DNA from 3 places in the Vibrio qinghaiensis genome. Region 2 is predicted to be linked to each of the others. Evidence: predicted binding sites of a transcription regulator. Region 2 holds the regulator's gene; each other region holds the start of a gene.
What was found. The regulator PurR, encoded in region 2, represses purine synthesis genes. The targets are predictions, from matches to a motif close to TNANGNAAACGTTTNCNTNA.
Positions count from the first base shown of each region.

Region 1: a site for PurR is predicted at 2,217-2,236, ahead of metK (methionine adenosyltransferase). Genes of this name have one in related genera too.
Region 3: a site for PurR is predicted at 3,021-3,040, ahead of purT (formate-dependent phosphoribosylglycinamide formyltransferase). Genes of this name have one in related genera too.

Region 1 covers NZ_CP022741.1:365,517-371,830, reverse strand. Annotated here, with positions in the region: gene tkt (transketolase) at 38-2,047, opposite strand; gene metK (methionine adenosyltransferase) at 2,377-3,531, shown strand; gene CCZ37_RS01880 (SprT family zinc-dependent metalloprotease) at 3,599-4,099, shown strand; gene endA (deoxyribonuclease I) at 4,233-4,940, shown strand; gene rsmE (16S rRNA (uracil(1498)-N(3))-methyltransferase) at 5,049-5,780, shown strand; gene gshB (glutathione synthase) at 5,794-6,314, shown strand, end outside.
Region 2 covers NZ_CP022741.1:1,646,723-1,653,036, reverse strand. Annotated here, with positions in the region: gene CCZ37_RS07570 (alpha/beta fold hydrolase) at 140-940, shown strand; gene CCZ37_RS07565 (putative signal transducing protein) at 937-1,251, opposite strand; gene CCZ37_RS07560 (TVP38/TMEM64 family protein) at 1,263-1,943, opposite strand; gene CCZ37_RS07555 (TfoX/Sxy family DNA transformation protein) at 2,093-2,680, opposite strand; cyclic di-GMP riboswitch class I at 2,795-2,880, opposite strand; gene purR (HTH-type transcriptional repressor PurR) at 3,042-4,049, opposite strand; gene torD (molecular chaperone TorD) at 4,320-4,967, opposite strand; gene torR (two-component system response regulator TorR) at 5,255-5,968, shown strand; gene elyC (envelope biogenesis factor ElyC) at 6,108-6,314, opposite strand, start outside.
Region 3 covers NZ_CP022741.1:1,135,447-1,141,760, reverse strand. Annotated here, with positions in the region: gene sbcB (exodeoxyribonuclease I) at 1-725, shown strand, start outside; gene CCZ37_RS05345 (CidA/LrgA family protein) at 850-1,182, shown strand; gene CCZ37_RS05340 (CidB/LrgB family autolysis modulator) at 1,182-1,862, shown strand; gene cdd (cytidine deaminase) at 2,071-2,958, shown strand; gene purT (formate-dependent phosphoribosylglycinamide formyltransferase) at 3,108-4,283, shown strand; gene CCZ37_RS05325 (methyl-accepting chemotaxis protein) at 4,359-5,657, opposite strand; gene CCZ37_RS05320 (thiopurine S-methyltransferase) at 5,777-6,314, opposite strand, start outside.

The sequences.
Region 1 (6,314 bases), 1.3 Mb from region 2:
TTTTTCTTTGCTTAACAAAGAAAAGAGCCGCTTTCAATTACGCCAGCAGTTCTTTCGCTGTGTTCACCACATTGTCAACGGTGAAACCAAACATCTTGAACAGTTGGTCTGCGGGTGCTGATTCGCCAAACGTCGTCATACCGATGATCTTGCCGCCAAAACCAACGTACTTGTACCAGAAATCCGCGATACCCGCTTCAATAGCGATACGCTTAGTCACGGCCGCTGGTAGTACCGCTTCGCGGTAGGCGGCGTCTTGTTTGTCGAATGCATCGGTTGATGGCATCGAAACCACGCGTACTTTCTTACCTTCTGCGCTTAGCTGCTCAGCGGCTTTCACTGCGAGTTCAACTTCAGAACCCGTCGCGATAAGGATAAGCTCAGGCTGACCAGCGCACTCTTTTAGGATGTAACCACCTTTCGTGATATCGGCAACTTGCGTTTCGCTGCGTGGCTGCTGCGCGAGGTTTTGACGAGAGAAAATCAGCGCTGATGGGCCATCTTTACGCTCAATCGCCAATTTCCATGCGACAGCTGATTCCACTTGGTCACACGGACGCCATGTGCTCATGTTTGGTGTTAGACGTAGCGATGCGATTTGCTCAACTGGTTGGTGGGTTGGGCCATCTTCGCCCAAGCCGATAGAATCGTGCGTGTACACTTGGATGTTCTGAATCTTCATCAGAGCCGCCATGCGCATTGCGTTACGTGCGTATTCCATAAACATCAGGAAGGTTGCGCCGTAAGGAACGAAGCCACCGTGCAGCGCGATACCATTCATGATGGCCGTCATACCGAATTCACGTACACCGTAGTGAATGTAGTTACCCGAGAAGTCTTCCGCCGTGAGCGATTGAGAGCCCGACCACATGGTGAGGTTAGACGGTGCTAAGTCCGCCGAGCCGCCCATAAATTCTGGCAGCATTTTACCAAACGCTTCCAGCGCATTTTGTGACGCTTTACGTGACGCAATATTGGCTGGGTTGGCTTGAAGGTCCGCAATAATTTGACTCGCTTTCGCTTCCCATTCTGCTGGCAACTCGCCGTTTACGCGGCGTTTGAACTCAGCGGCTTCGGCTGGGTAAGCGGCGGCGTAAGCTTCAAACTTGGCGTTCCAAGCGGTTTCTTTTGCTTGGCCAGCTTCTTTGGCATCCCACTGCGCGTAAATGTCGGCAGGGATGTGGAAAGGTGCGTGCGGCCAACCCAGGAATTCACGCGCCGCTTTGATTTCCTCAGCGCCTAAAGGGGCACCGTGACAGTCGTGTGAGCCCGCTTTGTTTGGCGAGCCAAAACCGATGATGGTTTTGGTGCAAATCAAGGTTGGACGAGGGTCTGCTTTCGCAGCCTCAATCGCGGCATTAATCGCTTCAGCGTTATGGCCATCAACCGCAGCAATAACATGCCAGCCGTACGCTTCAAAACGTTTTGGCGTGTCATCAGAGAACCAGCCTTCCACATGACCATCGATAGAGATGCCGTTGTCATCCCAAAACGCAATCAGTTTGCCAAGACCTAGCGTACCTGCAAGAGAACACGCCTCGTGCGAGATGCCTTCCATCAAACAGCCATCACCCATGAACACATAAGTGAAGTGGTCAACGATGTCGTGACCCGGTTTGTTGAACTGCGCCGCCAGTGCTTTTTCAGCCATCGCCATGCCGACCGCATTGGTAATACCTTGGCCTAGTGGACCCGTGGTGGTTTCAATGCCCGGCGCGTAACCGTATTCTGGGTGACCCGGTGTTTTTGAGTGCAATTGACGGAAGTTTTTCAAATCATCAATCGACAGCGCGTAACCGCTCAGGTGCAACAAAGAGTAAATCAGCATTGAGCCGTGGCCGTTCGACAGCACAAAACGGTCGCGGTCAGCCCATTGTGGGTTTTGTGGGTTATGGTTTAAGTGGCCACGCCAAAGAACTTCAGCGATATCGGCCATACCCATCGGTGCACCAGGGTGACCAGAGTTAGCTTGTTGAACACCGTCCATACTAAGAGCACGGATGGCATTGGCGAGTTCTTTATTAGAAACAAGGTTATGGGAAGACATGTCTGCTCCTGAGTGCATTAAGCGAATCCAAATTAACGGAAATGGGCTGAAAATAGCGCGGCTATTCTCTCAAAGCACTTTTCTCACTGCAAACGTTTTACTGGAGGAATAGTGCTCTTTGGCGCTTATTTTTAGGATAAAAAACCAAACTCCAATTTTTCATCTAAATTTAAGCAAACGTTTGGTTTACAGACAGGCGTAAAAATAACTTGTAATTCGACTATTCAAAACTAGAATAGACGTCTAGATGTAGAAACACCTACATAAACTAATGAATAACGATGGTGAGCAAAGCTTGCCATAGTCCAACGAATAAAAGTGGAGCTCCCATGGCTAAGCACCTGTTTACTTCTGAATCCGTTTCAGAAGGCCATCCAGATAAAATTGCAGACCAAATTTCTGATGCGGTTTTGGATGCGATTCTAGAACAAGACATCAAAGCGCGTGTTGCTTGTGAAACTTACGTGAAAACCGGCATGGTCATGGTTGGTGGTGAAATCACGACCTCTGCATGGGTGGACATTGAAGAACTTACTCGCCAAACCGTTCGTGAAATTGGTTACGTCAACTCAGAGATGGGTTTCGATGCCAATTCTTGCGCTGTTTTGAATACCATTGGTAAACAGTCACCTGATATCAACCAAGGTGTTGATAAGGCCGATCCTAAAGAACAAGGCGCCGGTGACCAAGGTATTATGTTCGGTTACGCGACCAACGAAACTGAAATCCTGATGCCAGCACCGATCACCTACGCTCACCGCTTGATGCAAAAACAAGCAGAAGTGCGTAAAAATGGCACGCTTTCTTGGCTACGTCCTGATGCAAAATCTCAAGTTACCTTCCAATATGACCAAGGTAAAATTGTTGGAATTGATGCCGTCGTTCTTTCAACGCAACATTGCGACTCTATCTCGACAGCTGACCTACGCGAAGGCGTCATGGAAGAGATCATTAAGCCTGTGTTGCCAGCCGAGTGGCTTAGCAAAGAGACCAAATTCTTCATCAACCCAACCGGTCGTTTTGTGATTGGCGGCCCAATGGGCGACTGTGGTTTAACTGGTCGTAAGATCATCGTTGATACCTACGGCGGCGCAGCGCGTCACGGTGGTGGTGCATTCTCTGGTAAAGATCCATCAAAAGTAGACCGTAGTGCAGCTTACGCGGCGCGTTATGTGGCGAAAAATATCGTGGCGGCTGGCCTTGCTGATCGTTGTGAAATTCAGTTGTCATACGCGATTGGTATTGCGGATCCAACCTCAATCATGGTCGAAACCTTTGGTACTGAGAAAGTATCCCAAGAGATCATCATTGAAGCGGTACGCCAGCACTTCGACCTACGCCCATACGGCCTACAAGAAATGCTCAATTTACTGCAACCGATCTACAAGAAAACTGCCGCTTACGGTCACTTCGGCCGTGAAGAGTTTCCTTGGGAAGCGACTGACAAAGCCGCCATCCTGCGTGACTTTGCTGGCTTGAAGTAATTTTCAACCTAGTTTAAATTTGTAAGCCCTTGCTCATTCGCAAGGGCTTTTTTCTAGGAATGAATCTGTGCCTAATTTTGAGCTACATTACCGTGCGCAAGTAAAAGCAAAGCAGTGCATCACAACCGCTCGTCACTATTTTCAACACGACTTCCCTATGCCGAGTATCAACTATCAGTTGCGGGGAAAGGCGGCAGGTAAGGCTTATTTACAACGTTGGGAAATCAGACTGAATCCAGTGCTGTTTGCTGAAAATCAACGCGCCTTTCTCGATGAAGTGATCCCACATGAAATCGCCCACCTAATTACCTACCAGCGCTATGGTCGCGTTCCTCCACACGGTAAAGAGTGGCAGGCTGTGATGAATCAAGTGTTTCATTTACCAGCCAATACCACTCATCGCTTTGAAGTCTCTTCAGTGCAAGGTAAAACCTTTGAATATCACTGCGCCTGTGCACATTACCCGCTCACTGTCCGTCGCCACAATAAAGTGATGCGCAATCAAGCCACCTACCGCTGCCAACACTGTGCACAAACGCTCCATTTTACTGGCGTGCAGCTTTCCTAAATAAACTTTGGTTGCTGCTAGTTGAATCCACAGCGGTGTGATTACACTCATCTGCAATTAACAACAAAAACATCATTTATTATTCTTTAATCTGAGTGTTAGACTTATAAAAACCATACTTATATCAGTCTAAATGATGTCCTATTTTCGCTTATTGCTTGTGAATAGCAGCTTAGCTCTGTTCTCGTTTTGTGCCCTAGCTGCGCCTCCCGCTTCCTTTTCTCAAGCTAAAAAAGAAGCATTGAAAATCTATCATGATCATCCAGTGAGCTTTTACTGCGGTTGTGACATAGCATGGCAAGGTAAGAAAGGCACGCCCGACTTACAAGCTTGTGGTTACCAAGTTCGCAAACAGCAAACTCGCGCCAGCCGCATTGAATGGGAACACGTCGTCCCGGCTTGGCAATTTGGCCACCAGCGTCAGTGCTGGCAACAAGGTGGGCGTAAAAATTGCACCAAAAATGATACTATTTTTCGTTCGATGGAAGCTGACCTCCACAACCTGACGCCGGCGATTGGCGAAGTCAACGGCGACCGTTCAAACTACAATTTCAGTCAGTGGAATGGCGTAGAAGGTGAAAGCTATGGCCGTTGTGAAATGCAGGTCGATTTTAAACAACGCAAAGTCATGCCACCCGATAGAGCACGTGGCTCAATTGCTCGTACCTATCTGTACATGAGCCAGAACTATGGCTTTCAGTTATCCAAATCCCAAACACAACTAATGCAGGCTTGGAATCGCCAATACCCAGCCGATGAGTGGGAATGCAAACGCGATCAGCGAATTGCCAAAGTTCAAGGCAACCACAACCCATTTGTACAGCAACAGTGCCGTTCATAAGGTACTTTTTGTGGGCCATTTTCGTGATTGAAACTCGCCCTTGCCTCTTGTTTTTTCAGTGTAAAGCATCCATGTTAATGGCTATTCAACGTCAGGTAGGAACTATCCATGCGTATCCCTAGAATTTATCATCCGACTCCTCTTCAACCCTCAGCCATTATTGCTCTCAATGATGATGCGGCTGGGCATATTGGCCGGGTGCTACGCATGCAAGCGGGCCAAGAAGTACTGCTTTTTGATGGCAGTGGCGCGGAATTCCCAGCGGAAATTACCGAGGTCAGCAAAAAAAATGTACTGGTCAATGTGTTGAAAAGAGTCGAAAGCAGCTGTGAATCGCCTCTTAATTTACACCTTGGGCAGGTGATCTCGCGTGGAGACAAAATGGAGTTCACCATTCAAAAATCGGTCGAACTTGGCATCAATACCATCACGCCTTTGATTTCTGAACGTTGCGGCGTGAAATTAGATGCCAAACGTTTTGAGAAAAAACTTGAACAGTGGCAAAAAATTGCAATCAGCGCTTGTGAGCAGTGCGGCCGCAATATTGTGCCGCTGATCCGCCCAATTATGCAGTTGCAAGAGTGGTGTGCCGAACCCAGTGATGCACTCAAGCTCAACTTACATCCACGTGCGAAGTATTCGATTAATACCCTACCTCAACCTATCAATAAAGTCCGTTTGTTGATTGGCCCTGAAGGAGGCTTATCAGAATCAGAAATTAGCATGACTGAACAGTACCATTTTGAAGAAACCTTGCTAGGCCCACGCGTACTGCGTACTGAAACTGCGGCCTTAACGGCTATTACTGCTCTTCAAGTTCGCTTTGGCGATCTTGGCTAACCGGAGAAAAACAATGATTAAACTTGGTATCGTCATGGACCCTATCTCGTCCATTAACATCAAAAAAGATTCCAGCTTTGCCATGTTGCTAGAAGCGCAGCGTCGTGGTTATGAAATCCACTATATGGAGATGAATGATCTACACTTAGATCAAGGTGTCGCTTTTGCCGATACCAAAGTGGTGACATTAAAAGAAGATCCGAACGGTTGGTATGAGTTTTTATCTGAGCAAACTATTCCACTGGCTGATCTCGATGCAGTGTTGATGCGTAAAGATCCGCCGTTTGATACTGAATATATCTACGCAACCTACATTCTAGAACGAGCAGAAGAAGCAGGAACATTAATCGTCAATAAGCCGCAAAGCTTACGTGACTGCAATGAGAAACTGTTTACGGCATGGTTCCCTGAACTAACGCCAACCACCATAGTGACGCGTAAAGCGGAAAAAATTAAAGCCTTCCGCGCGCAACATGGTGATGTGATTTTAAAACCGTTAGACGGTATGGGCGGAGCATCTATCTTCCGCGTTAA
Region 2 (6,314 bases):
TGTTTTATAATAAATAAGGCGCTTCGGCGCCTTATTTGTTAACTGTGCAGCCTAATAGACCCGTGCGTTTTTTCACTCTTAACAGCGAGTTTTGTGGTAGTCTTAAACTTCTTAAATTGAAGATGATTAACGGTTTTGTATGTCTCATAGCTTACTTTTCCATAAAACTTACCTCCATGCTACCAGTGATGAATGGGTTGTCTTTGTGCATGGTGCAGGGGGAAGTTCATCTATCTGGTTTAAGCAAATCAAGGCCTATCGTGAGCATTTCAACTTGTTACTGGTTGATTTACGAGGTCACGGAAAGTCAAATCAACTGTTTCAAGAGTTGATGGCAAATCGTTACACATTTAAATCGGTCACTCTTGATATTCTCAAAGTGCTCGATCATTTGAAAATTCACTCTGCCCATTTTGTTGGAATGTCACTTGGTACTATTATCGTGCGTAACCTTGCTGAAATGGCAGCAGGACGAGTTCGTTCAATGGTTCTTGGTGGCGCTGTAACCCGTTTGAATGTGCGCTCTCAGGTGCTCGTAAAGTTAGGCAATTTGAGTAAACACATTATTCCTTACATGTGGCTTTATCGTCTGTTTGCTTACATTGTGATGCCACAACGCAACCAAAAAGAGTCGCGGCATCTTTTTATTCGAGAAGCGAAGAAGTTGTGCCAAAAAGAGTTTAAACGCTGGTTTATGCTGACATCAGAAGTCAATCCTCTGATGAAATGCTTCAAAGAGAAAGAGCTGCATATTCCTACACTTTATCTTATGGGGCAGCGTGACTACATGTTCATTCAGCCTGTTAAAGAGATGGTGGCAACGCATACACAAAGCATGCTACTAGAGATCCCAGATTGCGGTCACGTGTGCAACGTTGAACAATCTGAGATGTTTAACCACCATTCAATTGAGTTCATACGCCAGCATCAGAGCCGTTAGTTTGAATCTAAACAACCGCAGTACCAGCAGGCTGCAAACTGCGGCTCGTTTTCTTCACTACACTGTTTACAAATCCAATACGTTTTTTCGCTTATTTCTTCGCTCTGATAAGCCATTAGTCGTACTTGAGCATCGGCTATTTGGGTTTCATCTAATAGCCATACATATGGCAAAGTTTCTTCTGTAAAAGGCAACTCTCCACTTAAACCGTATAAATTTTCACCTTTCACTTCACAGTGGATGTTGAATTGCTGTAAATACTGGCAAACGATGTAGGCTTCTATCGGATGGCTTGAAACGAAAATCTTCATTGCCATTCACTTCAAGCAGAAGTAGGGTTTTTATTTAATTTGGTCATAATCCACTTAGTGATAAGTGGGAAAAGACCGAGTAGAGCAAATGAAAACAAAACCGAAGGAGACACAATACCAGACAAATTTTCAATTTCAGCTAGTTGAGTTCCAGCATTCAGATAAACGGCAGTGCCGGGTAGCATACCGAGTTGGCTAATCAGGTAAAAGCGAGCCACAGATATGGGAGTTAGGCCCATTAATAAATTAATCAAGAAAAAAGGGAAAACAGGAATTAAGCGCAGTGAAAATAGATAAAATGCGCCATCTCTTTCGACACCTTGATTAATCGTTTGCAGCTTTTGACCAAACTTTGTTTGGATCCACTCTCGTAGCAAGAAACGGCTACTCAAAAAGGCGATTGTTGCACCTATGGTACTGGCAAAGGAGACAAGTAGTAAACTCGTCCAAAAACCAAACAGCGCAGCGCCCAATAACGTGACGACCGCCGCTCCAGGGATAGAGAAAGCAGTGAGCACAATATAGAGTGAAAAATAGATCAAAGCAGCGCTGATCACGTTTTGACTAATGTATTCGTTTAATAGCATTTGCTGTGCTTTGGCATTATCTAACGTTAGATAGTGGCCAAAATTTACAATCAAAAAGACAATAAAGGCCAATAAAGCCAAGCCTAAGAGAAGTTTTTTATTCATGGTATTCCTCAAAACGACATATTTTACTAGATATAGTGAAGAAGACAGAGGAAGTCGAATTTATATTTCAAAACGGGATGAAAAAAAACGCCCGCATGGTGATGCGAGCGTATTTGATTATTTAATCGAGATATTTATTTACTCGGAGGTTAAAGGCTTTTAGCTAATTCATCGCGTCGAGATTGTGGGATAACCGACCAATGCTTGCCTTCAATCGCACCTTCAAGGGCCCATAGCAATTCAAGACTGATTGAAGAAGAATGGGTTTGCTGAATCGCTTTATAGGCTTCCAAGGCTCCTTTGCTTTGCAAATCTGTCACAGATTCAATCCCAGCTTTCTTGAGCATACGTTCGGTGGCGAGACGAAGGTTTGGGAGATCTTTTAGACGATCTGGCTTGGCTTGGGCTTGAATCTCTCGCTCTTGTTTTGCGATTTCGAGTGCGACAGCAGCATCTCGTAAAATGAGCGAAGGGTTTTGCCAACAATTGTCAGGCAATGCAAAATATTTCGTGACGACAGGGAACCCGCGTTTTTTATAGATATAGGGCTCATAGCCTTGCTCTTTAAAGCGAGAGGTTGACAAATCGTCTGCGCGAATATGAAGTTTATCGTTTACGACCAAAGCAAACATGGTGTCATCGACAAAAATGCCGAAGCCGCCAAACATTGAACGAGACTTAACACGTCCAAGTTGTTCGAAGAGTCGCATAGAATCTTTAAGTATTGGTTTATCCATGCTGTAAATTCTCGGTGTATGGGAAAAACGCCACCAAAATCAGGTCCGAGAGATTAGCAAACTTATGCAGAAAGAGTGTCAGTAAGGAGTAAACTTAACGTTTGCATATTTGCCATCGGCAACCCCGCTACCTATTGAATATTCAGTTTAGGCCGGAGGCTTTGCGTCCCATCCTTTCAAATGGTTTGCCCTGTGCGTGACTTCTAATAATAAGAATATATAAATTTTTGGATGAGCATCACGTTTATTTATTATTTGCGTGATGCTTATTCCAAATTTACTATTATTTGATACGGCGTTCTGTCTCAAGTGTAGGAAAATTCCTAAAATTGACATTTGTCGCTTGCTTTAAATAATGACACTATTTTGTGATATTTTTTACTGTGTTGCGTTCAACAATCTCGGGGTGCATCTCAAACACACGACGTTCATGCTCTTTGTCTTTAATGCGTTCCAATAGGATTTCAAAGGCGTTTTTCCCTACTCGTCGCTTTGGCTGGTGAACCGTGGTTAACGGTGGCGAGAAGTATTCAGCCAGTTCTATATTGTCATAGCCAATAACAGACATGTCATCAGGAATACGGATGCCTTTTTGTTGCAAGCGACTCATTAAACCGAGAGCCATTGTATCGTTAAAGCAGAAAACAGCCGTTGGGCGTTTGTCCATGGCGGCGATCTTGTCGGCGGCGAGAACCGCCGTATCACATTCGAAATTACCTTCTAAAATCCAATCGTCATGCGCTTTAAGGCCTGCTTCGGCAAGCGCACGCTTAAACCCTTGAATTCGCTCTTGGCACGCCGCTTTTTCAAAGTGTCCACTTAAGCAAGCAATGTCAGTATGTCCATTATCAATAAGGTATTTGGTGGCGAGATATCCGCCTTCCTCTGAGTTATCAATAATTTTATCCGCTTGAGAACTTTCAGGGCCCCAATCCATGATAACTTTCGGAATGTCTGAATGACGATCAAGCATCTCAAGCAGTTCTTGGGTGAGGTCCGAGCACATGACTAACATACCATCGACACGTTTTTCCGCTAGCATGCGGATGTAGTCGCGTTGTTTCTCGTAAATACCGCCGGTATTGCACAAAATAAGTGTGTAGCCTTGGCGGTAGCAGTAACTTTCAACACCATCGATAACCTCAGAAAAAAATAAGTTTGTCGATTGGGTCACTAACATACCAATGGTACGGGTGGTGTTGCATTTTAAGCTGCGAGCGACTGCACTTGGTGCATAGTTGAGCTCTGATACCGCTTCCATCACTCGTTCTTGGGTTGCTTCAGCCACAAAGCGAGTTTTATTGATTACATGCGATACCGTGGTGGTTGATACGCCCGCTAAGCGTGCAACGTCTTTAATCGTAGCCATAAATTCTCTGTCCTGTCGATAACTGCTGAAAGTGGTAGTCACGAAGAGCAATTCAGCGGTATTAGGCCTATCAGTGTCATATTGAAGCCTAAAAGTAGTAAAAACACAAAAACCGCCTCTAGACAGCGGTTGCATCTTCAATTCATTTTTTTATCGTTTGCGGCCAAGATTCTAGTCCGCAAATGTCGATCAAGCAACGAAAAATCCACCGAATAAATCGGTCAACAGTCACAACTGACCGATTTAGTAATAGATATTAACCAGGTTATCTCATTGGTTTGATAAATAATCGCGGTCTAAGTGAAGAAATGCGACTAACAATTCGCTTGCGGCACCATAAAAACCAAATTGATCAATTTGTTGGCAACGAAGATGGAATTGTGGGATCCAAGAGAGCAAATGTTGTTCAATAAAATCACACTGCTGCGTAAAGGCTTGTTCAAAGTGTGCTTCTTGCTCAAGTTCATTGGAGCGAATGACCAAGTTACCTAAGAAATCCAGTTCAATCGCAATGTGGTCGGCGGGTTCGTTGAGTGCATCGTTGACTGTAATGTGATGGGCTGCCATCAAATCCGACATTGCTCTGGCTGGTTCGTCATTGAGCAACCCTGATTTTCCAATGTAAATTGAGGCATAGGGCAGCGCGGACTCCTTATTGGATTTTAAAAAAAGATCACAGAAATCGGCTGCGAGCTCAAGCTGTGCGTCTTCTTTGTCTTGCAATCGGTTTAGTGCATCAACTAATTTATCAATAGCAGGTTTAAGTGTCGTATTTTCAGCCAACCCTGAAAGAAATGTACGAATAGCGGACGTATGGTATTGCCCTAATTCATGTTCCGAAAGTTCTTTCACAAATAAGCTCGAAAGCCACCAATAAATCTCGGCACGCTGTTCATTAAAAGCTTTTATGTCTTGCATAGTACTGGCTCTCCAAGGGTGTGGTTTTGCGAAAATCGTTTTTTAAAAGTAACTGCTGTAAGTGTAACTAATAAAAATGAATAGCAGTCACTAAGAAAATGAAAAAATATGAGTGATTTTTTCATTAAGTTAATGGATGTCCGGAAGGTTGTTTTGAATCAATAAACTCTCATCTTTCTTAATTTTAAAAGTTGTACGACTAGAATTATGACTATTTATGAATAGAATGACTTTGTACAGAATCTCGAGCCGAGGTTTGAACCTTTCTATAGAGTAAAGTGGTGTAAATGAGCTATCACGTATTAGTCGTTGAAGATGACGCAGTTACCAGCAGCAAGCTGACTGGATACTTTCAAAATGAAGGTTATACAGTAACACAAGCGGAAAGCGGTACTCAGATGAGAGAAGCGTTGAAAAGCAACGATATAGATTTGATTATGCTAGACATTAATTTACCCGGTGAAGACGGTTTAATGTTAACGCGTGAGCTACGCAGCCAGTCTGATATTGGCATCATCCTAGTGACAGGACGTACGGACAGTATCGATAAAATTGTTGGTCTTGAAATGGGGGCCGATGATTACGTGACTAAACCTTTTGAATTGCGCGAGTTACTGGTGAGAGTGAAAAACTTGCTGTGGCGGATCTCGGCAGTAAAAAACAAACTGAGTGAAGAGAGCTGTGTATCTCACAATGCGAATTTAGTGCGCTTTAGCGAGTGGACCTTTGATATTCAGCGCCGTGCGCTGAGCCGTAATGGTGAACCCGTAAAACTGACCAAAGCGGAATATGAGCTCTTAGTTGCCTTGTCGTCATATCCGAATCAAGTCCTTAGCCGTGAGCGTATTTTAAATATGATCAGCCATCGTGTGGATGCACCTAACGATCGAACGATTGATGTACTGATTCGACGCATGAGGGCGAAGATGGAGTTTGATCCTAAGAATCCGCAAATCTTTGTGACTGTGCACGGTGAAGGTTATATGTTCGCTGGTGATTAGCTGAGTGGTCGCGTGTGTAAAATTGGCGTTGGGCCGTGCTTTTTTATTCCCATGATTTTTTCTAGCCGCGATTACTAAGAAAAACGGAGCACATAAGTGGCTCCGTTTTGGGTTGAATATAATAGCTAATAGCTAATAGCTAATTGCTATTGATGTCTAACTCTGTATCACCATGCCCGGAGGCCCAATCACGCAAGCCTTGCCATAATAAGCCTAACGTCTCATACCAGTAACGCTCAGTTTGTTCTAAATAACGCGCTCGAGGAGCGTATTTTTCCCAAGCTTGTGCAATATTGGTTTGCGCTAAGAAATTGGTTGGCGCAGGTATTGGGTCAATACCTGCTGA
Region 3 (6,314 bases), 510 kb from region 2:
TAGGCCGAGAATGCCAATATACCAGTTGGATCGTGCCGATTGCTTGGCATCCCACCAATCAAAATGCGGTTATTGTTGTGGACCTTGCCAAAAACCCTCAACCTCTGATCGATTTAAGCAGCGAAGAACTGCATCAACGTCTATATACCAAACGCGAAGAGTTGGCAGAAGATGAATTGCCAGTGCCCATCAAATTAGTGCATCTCAATAAATGCCCTATCCTTGCGCCGGCCAAAACATTAACGGCCGAAAATGCACACCATATCGGGGTCGATAGAAACCTGTGCCTTGAACACTTAGCGCTCATCAAGCAGTACCCTGAGATCAGAGAAAAGCTGATTGGCATCTACACAATTGAGCGAGAATATAAGCACAGTGACGATGTCGATACTCAACTCTACGACGGTTTCTTCTCTCCAGCCGACAAAGCGGCGATGGAGATCATTCGCCAAGCTGACCCAGTCAATCTCGCCGCATTAGACATTAGTTTTAGCGATAAGCGCATCGAACCCTTGCTGTTTCGCTACCGCGCTCGAAATTACCCATTGACATTAAGTGACGAAGAGCAAAGACGTTGGGCAACTCACTGTCGTGATTATTTCGAAAGCCACCTTGGAGAGTACATGCTCAATTTAGAGAACTTAGTTCACACCCACAGCAGTGACGAAAAGAAAATGGCTATTTTAAAATCCGTTTACCGTTATGTGGAAGACATCGCAAGTTAATGTACGAGGTTTTCGCGCTGTCAGGTTTCAAACCAACACGCTGCGATCCCATTTCCGAAAATAGTTTAGGCACAACAAGGCACCGACTTTTATTGTGAATACCATTGCAAAATATTTGGTCTCTATGGGGCTGATTTTCCTTTGCCTGATGGCAGGTATCAATCTTCAACATTGGCTTGGCATCACCATTCCGGGCAGTATTATCGGAATGCTAATTCTGTTTAGTTTATTGGCAAGTGGGCTCGTGCCTGTCGAATGGGTAAAACCCAGTGCCAGTCTTTTTATCCGTTATATGGTCATTTTATTTGTCCCTATCAGTGTCGGATTAATCGAGCATTTTGATTTATTGATGAGTAACGCCATCCCGATTCTTGCCAGCGCGGTGGGCGGTACGCTGATCGTATTAGTTTGTCTGGGTTTAGGGCTGGATCGTTTTTTGAAAAAGGGGAATAAGTGATGTGGTTATTGCTCACGATTGCGGTCTTTTTCCTGACACGTTGGATCAGCAAAAAATGCAAAACGGCCATAATGAATCCGTTACTGCTCAGCCTTGTGATCATCATTCCTATCTTGCTATTTTTTAACATCCCTTATGCCAGTTACTATGCTGATAACCAGTGGCTTAGCTTTCTGTTGCAACCGGCCGTGGTGGCGCTGGCTTATCCTCTCTATGAACAACTGCCTCAGATCCGCTCAAATTGGCGCATCATTGCCCTCGCCTGCGGGGTGGGCAGTGCTATGTCAATGCTCACGGCCAGCTTAATTGCTGTTTATCTTCAAACGGATATACATTTAATCGCCAGCCTACTGGGTAAATCAGTTACCACACCGATTGCGATGGAAGTCTCCAGCAACCTCGGTGGAGAGCCAGCCATTGCCGCCGTTTTAGTGGTCATTGTAGGGCTGTTTGGCGCGATTCTCGCCTACCCTATCTATAACCTTCTCAACATTACGCATCCCATTGCTAAAGGCTTAACCATGGGCACCGTCTCTCATGCGCTAGGCACAGCAACCTGCGCTGAAAAAGATCCACGTGACGCAGCATTTAGTTCACTGGCATTAGTCGTGTGCGGCGTAATCACATCAATACTTGCTCCAAGTTTTTTTGCTTTTTCAATGTGGTTGTCCACGCTATAGAGTGCCAACAGAAATCAAAGATACGTCTGCTCATGGATTTTGATTGTAGACGTGTCTCACTTTAAGGCTGACTGTAATCGATTTCATGTGTGACCTCACTCTAAATGTGAAAACCAAAATTACGTTACATTAAATTACGTGATTTAAATCTCAGTAAAATTTCATTCTTCGCCTAGAATATTCCTCAATACATAGATAAGGACTCATTATGAAAAGCCGTATTGAACAGGCGCTAGCGGATACGCCAAAACCCGTTGCAGAATTTTTGTCGTCTATTCTGCTATCAGACGATTTTGACGCAACCCTATCACCAGAACAGTTCAACCAACTGCTTTCTCTTTCTGGCTTAGATGATGCGGAATTGCGCGTTGCACTGCTGCCTTTTGCGGCCGCCTATGCTTACGTACCGATTTCAAACTTTTACGTGGGAGCCATCGTCAGAGGTTTATCGGGCCGTTTGTACTTTGGCGCGAATATGGAGTTTTCCGGTGCGCAATTGGGCCAAACCGTACACGCCGAGCAATGCGCCATCAGCCATGCGTGGATGAAAGGTGAACAAGGCGTTGCGGACATCACCATCAACTTCAGCCCTTGTGGACACTGCCGTCAGTTTATGAATGAGCTTACGACCGCAGACTCGCTTGCCATTCAGCTACCACAGCGTGATGAGAAGTCACTGCAAGAGTACTTACCTGAATCATTTGGTCCTGCCGATTTAGGTGTTGATTCTGGTCTAATGGCAGACGCTAACCACGGCAAAAAAACTACCGAAGATGACCCACTCATTGGCTTAGCTCTTAATGGCCTAAACCGCAGTTACGCACCCTATACCAACAATCTCAGTGGTGTTGCCCTGCAAGTTGAGAATGGTAAAACCTACGTCGGTGCGTATGCTGAAAATGCCGCATTCAACCCAAGCTTACCACCATTGCAAGTTGCTCTTGTTCAGTTAATGATGGATGGCCAACACTTTGATAATATTGTCGCAGCCGCATTAGTTGAGATGTCTGATGGCAGCATTAGCCACTTAGCGGATACCCAAGCCACCTTGGAAGTAATTAACCCAGATATTCCTCTTTCCTATCTTGTGGTTTAACTTTATTTACGCCTCTTAAGCCGAGAGGCGTACCCATCCTTTCCAGAACTTGTTCTTTACCCCAAGGCAAACGTTTGCTTTTATTCTTAATTTCAGTATGATTTTGGCTGTTTTCGCTATTACCTATTGCTTGAATGTAAGGATTCACTATGTTTGGTACTGCTACACGTGAAAATGCCACCCGCGTTTTACTGCTTGGTTCCGGAGAATTGGGCAAAGAGGTGGCAATTGAATGCCAACGCCTTGGTTTAGAAGTGATTGCCTGTGATCGCTACGCCAACGCTCCAGCAATGCAGGTGGCGCATCGTAGCCACGTATTGGATATGCTCGATGGCGATGCGCTACAAGCCATTATCGAACTCGAAAAACCTGACTACGTGGTGCCAGAAATTGAAGCAATTGCCACTCACAAGCTGGTTGAACTGGAAGCGCAAGGCTTAAACGTGGTCCCCACCGCAACGGCCACTCAATTGACGATGAACCGTGAAGGCATTCGCCGTTTAGCCGCAGAAACTCTTGCCTTACCTACCTCTCCTTATCAGTTTGCTGATGACTATAATGATTTTGTACTGGCGATTGAGCATGTCGGTATACCTTGCGTAGTTAAGCCTGTGATGAGTTCATCAGGTAAAGGCCAAAGTGTGATTAAGACGCAAGAGGATATTAGCCGCGCTTGGGCATACGCTCAAGAAGGTGGCCGCAGTGGAGCTGGGAGAGTGATCGTCGAAGGCTTTATCGATTTCGACTACGAAATTACTCTCTTGACGATTCGAGCAGTTGATGGTGTCCATTTCTGCGCTCCCATTGGCCATCGACAAGAGGAAGGGGATTATCGCGAATCATGGCAACCACAAGTGATGTCAGCTAACGCGATTAAAGCCGCTGAATATGTAGCAGAACAAGTGGTTAATGCACTCGGTGGTTACGGCTTATTTGGTGTTGAACTGTTTATAAAAGGCGATAATGTTATCTTCAATGAAGTGTCCCCTCGCCCACATGATACGGGAATGGTCACCCTCATTTCGCAAGAGATGTCTGAATTTGCGCTACACGTGCGCGCGTTCACGGGTATGCCAATCAATAGTATTACCCAATATGGGCCATCGGCATCTGCGGTTATCTTAGGTCAGGGCTCCTCAGCTAATATCAAGTTTGATGGGGTGAATGAAGCGCTGTCCATCCCGCACACTCAACTTCGTCTGTTTGGTAAACCAGACATTGATGGACGCCGTCGGCTTGGAGTTGCTCTGGCAAAAGATAAAGAACTCAAACAGGCCTTGCACAACGCGATTCAATGCGCTAAAAGCGTGCAAGTTATTCTGTAAAAAAGCAAAGCGAGCCACTAGGCTCGCTTTCATTTTCGCCAACAACACTCGCTTCAGAGCAGTCGCTTCAGAGCTTTAATCTTTAATCAGCTCACTAACCGTGCCAACAACACTGTCCGCTGCCTTTCTCATTTCATCAATCAGCTTTTGCGCCTCTTCCAACTTACTGTTGCAAGCTGTTGCTTGCCCCTGAATTGCCCCCATCATCGATGTCGAACTATTGGTCAACTCACTATTTAGCTTAACAATATTACCAATTTCATCCGTTGCTTTGGTGGTATTAGAAGCTAATGAACGCACTTCATCAGCAACCACCGCAAAACCTCTTCCATACTCCCCGGCACGCGCGGCCTCAATGGCGGCGTTGAGGGCCAGTAAGTTAGTCTGCTCTGCAATGCCTGTAATGGTGGTTACGATTTTGGTGATTTGCTGCGACTGGTTAGCCAGTTGCGTCATCGAGGTATTCGCCTGAGTTATCGCGTTATCAATCTCTTTAGCAATGGAAGCGGCTTCGGCTAAAGTGGTGGTGCCTAGTTGAGCTATATTAACCGTTTCCTGTGAAGTATGATGCGCAGCCGCTGCTGCCTCTTTAATCGTCCGTGCTTGCAGTACTCGTTGCGTGACATCGGAAGCAAACTTAGTCACACCAATCACTTTATGCTTTTCGTTAAAGATGGGGTTATAAGTCGCTTCTAGCCAGATTTCATCACCATGTTTGGTAAAACGTTTAAACAATCCCGTTTTGAAATGACCACTGGCAAGCGACGCCCAAAAATTAGGATCTTTTTTATAAAATTCATCATCACAAAAAAGTCGATGATGCTTACCAACGATTTCTGCCAATTTGTATCCAACACAGGACAAAAAGTTTTGATTCGCCTCAACAACAGTCCCATCGGGGGTGAAAGAAATCACCGCCATTGACTTATCGACAGCTTCAAATACGGATACTTGCCTATCCAATTTCTCTTTTACAGCAGTCATATCACTGGCAATCTTCACCACCTTAATCACTTTTCCCTGCTCATCTTTTACAGGGATATAAGAGGCTTCAAGCCACACTTTATTATGGCTTTTAGTTAAACGACAAAACGTACCCGCATGAGGTTTACCTTGCGCTAAATTTTGCCAAAGCTGCCCATATTGTGGGGTATTCACAAATTCATTTTCACAAAACATTCGATGATGTTGACCCACAACTTCAGATAGTGAATAACCCATCACCTGTAAAAAGGAGAGGCTAGCCGTTAGAATATGTCCTTTTGGATCAAACTCAATATAAGCCATCGTACTTTTTATCGAATCGATGACCAATTCATCACCGCTCTTCTTTAGCGGCTGATTATCGCTTGGCTTCCGGCTAAACAAACCCATAATTTTCCCTTAGTATTAGAGCGGCTGATATAGGCGTGCTGACTTAATCTCATCAAACGCCTAAAACTTATCTATTTATTATTTATGTAGGAGTTAATAAACGATCTAAGCATAGTCTGCTACTTCTCAATTAACCACACGACTTCTGCAAAACGGCTCAATCCTCGTTGGCTGATCTTAGGGTGATGTTGATCGGCGTCATCACGAAACAGACACGTCACTTTGCAGTCAGTGAATAGCGACTCAACTTCATTTTTGGCGACACAGAATGGAGGGCCCGCCATTTCACCTTGAACGTAATCCAGCGTCACAAGCAGCACCCTTCCGCCCTCTTTCAACAATGAAAGCAAGTGAGTAACGTACTCCTCTCGCATTTCAGGGGGCAGCGCAACTAACGCCGCTCGATCGTAAATAAGCTCAACCGCTTTTAGCGGCGCACTAAAGACATCTCCGGTATAAATCATCAACTCATCAAACTGATACAGTTCATGTGCTCCATTTACGCGAGTGACTGTTGGCGTATAAAAATGCTCGGCAAAAAAGGAACGAACGGCAATTTCACTCAGCTCTACACCCTGAACCTCTTCATGCTGGGAGGCAAGCCATATCAGATCTTCACTTTTTCCGCACAATGGCACAAATACACTTTCATTTCGT